Regions from separate parts of the Arthrobacter methylotrophus genome, predicted to be linked through region 1. Evidence: riboswitches for the same ligand, from Rfam matches in the RefSeq annotation. Region 1 holds a riboswitch; the other holds the start of a gene.

Evidence for each region. A riboswitch is a leader RNA that binds a small molecule or an ion and turns the genes downstream of it on or off. The one in region 1 is predicted to bind glycine.
Region 2: linked by a shared signal. The riboswitch ahead of lipA (lipoyl synthase) and the one ahead of ABD884_RS23870 (glycine dehydrogenase (aminomethyl-transferring)) in region 1 are both predicted to bind glycine.

What each region holds. Positions count from the first base shown of each region.
Region 1 is NZ_BAABED010000001.1:4,634,836-4,638,234, reverse strand. It holds gene ABD884_RS23880 (FUSC family protein) at 1-290, opposite strand, end outside; partial or broken gene ABD884_RS23875 (serine hydroxymethyltransferase) at 384-687, opposite strand; partial or broken gene ABD884_RS23870 (glycine dehydrogenase (aminomethyl-transferring)) at 690-1,092, opposite strand; glycine riboswitch at 1,171-1,285, opposite strand; glycine riboswitch at 1,480-1,577, shown strand; gene ABD884_RS23865 (hypothetical protein) at 1,560-1,721, shown strand; gene cycA (D-serine/D-alanine/glycine transporter) at 1,725-3,200, shown strand; gene ABD884_RS23855 (PucR family transcriptional regulator) at 3,229-3,399, opposite strand, start outside.
Region 2 is NZ_BAABED010000001.1:4,906,194-4,909,592, reverse strand. It holds partial or broken gene ABD884_RS25225 (MFS transporter) at 1-351, opposite strand, end outside; partial or broken gene trmB (tRNA (guanosine(46)-N7)-methyltransferase TrmB) at 430-1,360, shown strand; glycine riboswitch at 1,482-1,578, shown strand; glycine riboswitch at 1,580-1,685, shown strand; partial or broken gene lipA (lipoyl synthase) at 1,735-2,767, shown strand; gene ABD884_RS25210 (methylenetetrahydrofolate reductase) at 2,785-3,399, shown strand, end outside.

The DNA of each region.
Region 1 (3,399 bases):
CACACGTACGCGTCGGAGCCCTGCGCAGCCCTGGCCGTCAAAGTAGCGAGCAGGATGATGCCCAGCAGCAACGAACCTGCCCGGAGTTGGCTTCGAAAACGGTGGCTGTGGGGCTCGTTGCGGCCATAAATATTGGTGAACGCAGCAAAACTGGCGAAAACCACAAGGTCCAGCCGTCCGAACAACACGAGGATGATCAACGGCAGGAAGACGCCCACGGCACAGCGCACAGCCGGGTAATGGTCCTTGTTGCCGGGACCGATCCTGAACATCTCTGCCAAGGCGTTCACGTCGCGGCTTGCCTCTCATCGCAGGGTCAAGAAGTACGACGGCGGCGCTGGCGTCCGTTTCGAATCTTACGCTCCGGGCGCCGGGCTTCTCCATCAGCTAAGGTTCGCGACGCCCGGGTAGAGCGGGTGCGCGGCGGCGAGGGCCTCCACGCGGTGACGCAGGCCGGAAAAGGTCGGCGTCGGCGTCGGCGATCAGTGCCTGGGCAATGATGTCCGCAACCTCGCGGAACGCCGCTTCGCCGAAGCCGCGCGTGGCCAGTGCCGGGGTGCCGATCCGCAGACCGGACGTGACCATGGGCGGGCGCGGGTCGAACGGAACCGCGTCGCGGTCCTTCGCAGTCACGTCGGCCAGGATCCGGGCACCGGCCAGAACACGCTCCTGGCGTTCCTTGAACTCGGCCCGGCGTCGTCCTTGGAAACGCCCACCAGGCGGCCCGGCATCGAGCGTTCAAGGCCCTTCTGGACGGCGATGTAGGCCGCGTGCGGGCCGCCGAAGAACAGCGGAACGCCGAAGCGCTGCGTGGAGCCGACGGCGATGTCGGCGCCCTGCTCGCCTGGAGGCATGATCAAGGTCGGCGCCAAAATCAAGGTCGGCGCCAAAAGATCAGCGGCAACCGTGACCAAAGCGCCGCGTTCATTCGCGGCGGCGATCACGGCAGAGTGATCGAACACCCGGCCCGAAGCAGTCGGCGTCAAGGACGGTCTTACCATCATGAGCGGACTTGTTCTTGTTCGCCCTGCGCATCATCAACACCGCTTCGGCCACGGCGGTCGCTTCGTCCAGCAAGGAGGCGTTGGCCAAAAGCGGTGAGGGTTGATTGAACAGTCACGAGGAACTCCAAGATAGGACCGGCCACAGTGGCACGGCTTGGATTGGGTTCCTCCCCGCACTGTCTTGGACCTGAGAGATTCCGCAGAACACATTGTCACCTTGTGTTGCGCTTGCACCGTCGGTGAGCCAGGCCGGAGCCTTGCTGCTTTCCAGAGGGTGATTCGGCTCACACCATACACACAAGGTCAGAGTCGGGGCAACATCTGGTTCGAAAACGGCACTCAGCGGGCACCTAGGTGACGAAACAAAGGCGGAATTGACATTTCTTGGTGAGCTATCCCACACTGAATCGGTGGCCACCCGGAAGGGCCGATCCTCCACATCCGCGATTCTCTTCACCCAACTGAATACTGCTTATGATCTGCGGCGGGAGAGCCCTGCCGGTACATTCAGTAGGCGCCGTAGGAGCAAATCCTCCCCAGGAAACTCTCAGGCCCATGTACCGCCGCGGCGAGGCAACTCTGGAAAGCAGCCCGGCAACCGGGCTCACCGACGGGGCAAGCGGAACCATGCGAAAGCACGGCGCTGCGGAATCTCTCAGGTCCAAGACAGTGCGGGGAGGAACCCCGAATCATCGTGGCGCCTTTGGTGTCACTTGAACGATGGAGTTCCTCTTGACGATTCATCACCCGCCCGCCAAAGCCGTCGAAACACCACATCTTGACCGCCAGCTCAGCAACCGGCACATCCAGCTGATTGCTATCGGCGGGGCGATCGGCACTGGTCTGTTCATGGGTTCGGGCAAGACCATTTCCGCGGCCGGCCCCTCGGTCATCTTCGTCTACATGATCATCGGCTTCATGCTGTTCTTCGTCATGCGCGCCATGGGCGAACTGCTGCTGTCCAACTTGCACTACAAGTCCTTCAGCGATTTTGCCGCGGACCTCCTGGGTCCGTGGGCAGGTTTCTTCACTGGCTGGACCTACTGGTTTTGCTGGGTGATCACCGGCATCGCGGATGTCATTGCCATCGCCGGTTACTCAAAGGAACTCTGGCCGGGCCTCCCGCTATGGGTTCCTGGCCTGGCGACCATCGCCATCCTGTTGCTCCTGAACCTGACCACGGTAAAGGCGTTCGGCGAGACCGAATTCTGGTTCGCACTCATCAAGATCATCGCGATCGCCGCCCTGATCGTGGTTGGCCTGTTCATGATCTTCAGCGGGTTCCGGTCCGGCGCCGGACCGGCAAGCTTCAGCAACTTATGGAGCCACGGGGGCTTCTTCCCGAACGAGTTCATGGGTTTCGTGGCCGGCTTCCAGATCGCAGTCTTCGCGTTCGTCGGCATTGAGCTGGTAGGCACCACCGCCGCAGAAGCGAAGGACCCGGAGAAGAACCTGCCCAGAGCGATCAACTCCATCCCGGTGCGCGTGCTCCTCTTCTACGTGGGCGCCCTCATCATCCTGATGTCCGTCACTCCTTGGACCCAGTTCGCCGCCGGCCACAGCCCGTTCATCGCTATGTTCTCCCTTGCTGGACTGGGTGCCGCCGCCACCGTGGTGAACCTCGTGGTGCTCAGCTCGGCCATGTCATCGGCCAACTCCGGCATCTACTCCACGTCCCGCATGGTCTACGGCCTGGCCCAGGAGGGTGACGCGCCCGCCGTGTTCAGCGGCCTTTCCCGCCGAAAGGTCCCCCGCAACGCCTTGTTCCTGTCCTGCGTTCTGCTGCTGTCCGGCGTCGTTCTGATGTACGCCGGACAGGACATCGGCAAGGCGTTCGACATGGTGACCACCGTGTCGGCCGTCTGCTTCGTCTTCGTGTGGTCGATCATCATGGCCAGCTACCTCGCCTACCGCCGTCGTCGCCCGCATTTGCACGATACCTCGAAGTTCAAGATGCCCGGTGGCATCGTGATGGTCTGGGTAGTGTTCGCGTTCTTCGGCTTTGTCCTGTGGACCCTGACAACGCAGCCCGATACCCTCGTGGCGCTCTTGGCGACCCCGGCATGGTTCATCATGCTCGGCGTCGCATGGTTCTTCCTACGGCGCCGTAGCACCCATTTGGCCCGGTACGCAAGATTCCAGGAAGAACTCGAGTCCGAGCAGGATGCCGCGAACCAGGCCGCCGCTCTTCCCTGACCCAAGCCGCACGCCCCGGCAGGAGAGCCTACTGATGCATGGCCTCGTGAATCTGGAGAGCAAACCAAAGCTGCGCCAACGTGGACGTTTCGCCCATGTCCAGCCCCGTCAATTCGCCGATTTTCCGGATACGGTAGATGACGGTTTGCCGGTGGGCGAAGAGGGCCGCAGCGGTCTTTTGCCACGACCTCTGGGTGTC
Region 2 (3,399 bases), 270 kb from region 1:
CCATCGCACCGAGCAAGACCCTCTCGGCACCGAAACGACGGGCCAGGATTGGAGCCAACGGCGCGAAGACCCCCAACAAAGTCACCGGTACGGTAGTGAGGACCACCACGGCCCAGCCGGCAGTCCGGCGTCGGCAGTGACTTCCGGAAGGACCGCCGAGAAGCTCGAAAACACCGTCCGCAAGTTCAACCCGATGAGCACGAGGCAGATGCCCAGGAGGACCGGTCCGCGGCGCGCCGTGACCCGGGTGGGCTCCGCGGCGGGAAGATCGTCAATCTCGGCGTCGACGAGGATCTCGGCGACGCCGAAGTGCTGGCTGGTGTTCTTGGGGGCGCTTGAAGCAGGGGTCACTACCCCATTCTGGCAGTTTGTCCACATACGCAGGTTCCGCCCGCCGGCCCTTCTCCCGGCGACGGTATTCTGGAGTGGATGAGTGAAACCCAGATTCCCCGAAACTTCCCACGAAACACCGCAGTCCTCGCGCCCTGTGACCCTGGCACCCAAGCCTCCTTCGGCACCTATGGCGGCCGGCCGGTCAGTTTTGTGCGCCGCGGGACGCGCCTTCAGGGCCGCCGCCAGGCCGCGTGGGAAGAGCACTCGGACCGCTGGGCCGTCCAGGTTCCACGGCATGTCGCCAACACCTCGGTGCACCCGGATTACGTGTTCGACGCCGAAGCGGAGTTCGGGCGCGAGGCGCCGCTGATCGTCGAAATCGGCTCGGGACTTGGCGACGCCGTGTGCCATGCAGCAGAGGAAAACCCGGACAAGGATTTCCTCGCCGTGGAGGTCTACACGCCCGGACTAGCCAACACCATGATCAAGATCAACAGCCGTGGCCTCAGCAACGTGAGGGTGGTCGAAGCCAACGCCCCGGAGGTCCTGGCCACCATGCTCCCGGCGGCTCGGTCAGCGAGCTGTGGGTCTTTTTCCCGGACCCGTGGCACAAGTCGCGGCACCACAAACGCCGCCTCATCCAACCGGCGTTCGCCGAACTCGCGGCACGGTCCCTCAAAAAGGGTGGCCTGTGGCGGATCGCCACCGACTGGTCCAACTACGCCGTTCACGTCCGCGAAGTCCTCGCCGGCTCCACTGAGTTTGAGAACCTGCACGACGGCGAGCGGACCGGCGCGGAAAGCCCCTTACCCAGGTCTGGGAATCCGGCGTCGAATCCATGGTGGGAGGGGCCCCCGTCAAGGAAGGCCGCGCACCGGTCAGCACCGAACATACGGGCCCCAATGAGGGTGTGGATCACGTGGGTGGGTGGGCTCCGCGTTTCGATGGCCGGATCCGCACCAGCTTCGAAAACAAGGCCCACGAGGCCGGACGCATGATCTTCGACCTCAGCTACCGCAAGATCTAGTCACAACACGATGCGGGCTAGTCGCGAGCACGCAGTCTGGTCACCTCGGTCCCCCTCATTGCGTGCCGTCCGGGCACCGGATACCATGTGAGACGTGTCACCGAAGGGTGGCACGTGCTTATGATCTGCGGCGGGAGAGTCCTGCCGGTACGTTCAGCAGGCGCCGTAGGAGCAAATCCTCCCAGGAATCTCTCAGGCCCACGTACCGCCGCGGCAAGGCAACTCTGGAAAGCAGGCCGGGCAACCGGACTCACCGACGGTGCAAGCGGGCGGCTGCGAAAGCAGCGGACGCGGAATCTCTCAGGTCCAAGACAGAGCGGGGAGGGACCGAATCATCGTGGTGCGTCCGCGCCACCTGAATTATGGAGTTCCTCATGACCCTGGCACCTGAAGGCCGTAAGCTGCTGCGCGTTGAACAGCGCAATAAAGCCGTCCCGGTCGAACGCAAGCCCGAATGGATCAAGGCCAAGGTCCAGATGGGCCCGGAATTCGTGGGCCTGAAGAACCTCGTGAAAAAGGAAGGCCTGCACACCGTCTGCGAGGAAGCCGGCTGCCCTAACATCTTCGAATGCTGGGAAGACAAGGAAGCGACCTTCCTGATCGGCGGCTCCGAATGCACCCGCCGCTGCGACTTCTGCCAGATCGACACCGGCAAACCTCACCGGTGGACATGTTCGAACCCACCAAGGTCGCCCGCTCCGTCCAGTCCATGGCCCTGCGCTACGCCACCGTGACCGGCGTGGCCCGCGACGACCTCGCCGACGAAGGCGTCTGGCTCTACGCCGAAACCGTCCGCAAGATCCACGAACTGAACCCCGGCACCGGCGTCGAACTGCTCATTCCGGACTTCTCCGGCAAACCCGAACACATCAACGCGATCTGCGACTCGAACCGGAAGTCTTCGCGCACAACGTCGAAACCGTGCCCCGGATCTTCAAACGCATCCGCCCCGCGTTCCGCTACGACCGCTCCCTGGACGTCATCACCCAGGGCCGGGCCCGCGGCATGGTCACCAAATCCAACCTGATCCTGGGCATGGGCGAAACCCGCGAAGAAATCTCCGAAGCCCTGGCAGACCTGCACGCCGCGGGCTGCGACCTGATCACCATCACCCAATACCTGCGCCCCTCCGAACGGCACCTGCCCGTGGACCGCTGGGTCAAACCCCAGGAATTCGTCGACCTCGCCACCGAAGCCGAGGAAATCGGCTTCCTCGGCGTCATGTCCGGCCCCCTGGTCCGCTCCTCCTACCGCGCCGGCCGCCTCTGGGCCACCGCGATGCGCAAGAAAGGCCGCGAGATCCCGGTGCACTTAGAGCACATTGCCCACATCGCCGAAGGCATCCAGGACTCCGGCACCACCCGCCAGGAAGCCCGCACCCTCCTCGCACACCATGCGACGGCCTGATCCGTAAGGACCCCAGCATGTTCCCCACGCGGATTGAAATCATTCCCTCAGACGGAATCGTCGAGAAAGTCCAGGCCGAGGTGCCGCTTTCCACAACGCTCACCATTACGTGCTTGCCCCATCACGGGATCGCACAGACCATGGCGACAGCGGTCCGGCTCGGTTTGCTCGGCTACAACGTGATTCCGCACCTCGCGGCACGGCGGCTGGTGGACCGGGCTCAGCTTTCAGGCATCCTCCGGGACTGCGAGGCTGCCGGGATCACTGAGGTCTTTGCCATCGGCGGAGACGGACAGCAAGGCGCCGGCCCTTATGCGTCCTCCCTCCCCCTGTTGGAGGACATCGCGGAACATTCCGGCGGTAGGATCACGGCGGGCATTGCCGGCTACCCGGAGGGCCACCCTTCAGTGAGCGGGCTGGACCTGCTGGATGCCTTGTTGACCAAACAACACTTGGCCACCCACGTGGTCACGCAGATGTGCTTTTCCGCCCCGAAAATCCTCGACTACGCAGCACTCTTGCGTCGCGAGGGCGTGAAACTGCCGGTGTGGGCAGGGGTGCCCGGAGCCGTTCCGCGGACCAAACTGCTGGCCCTGGCAACCCAGATCGGCGTTGGGACCTCCCTGAAGTTC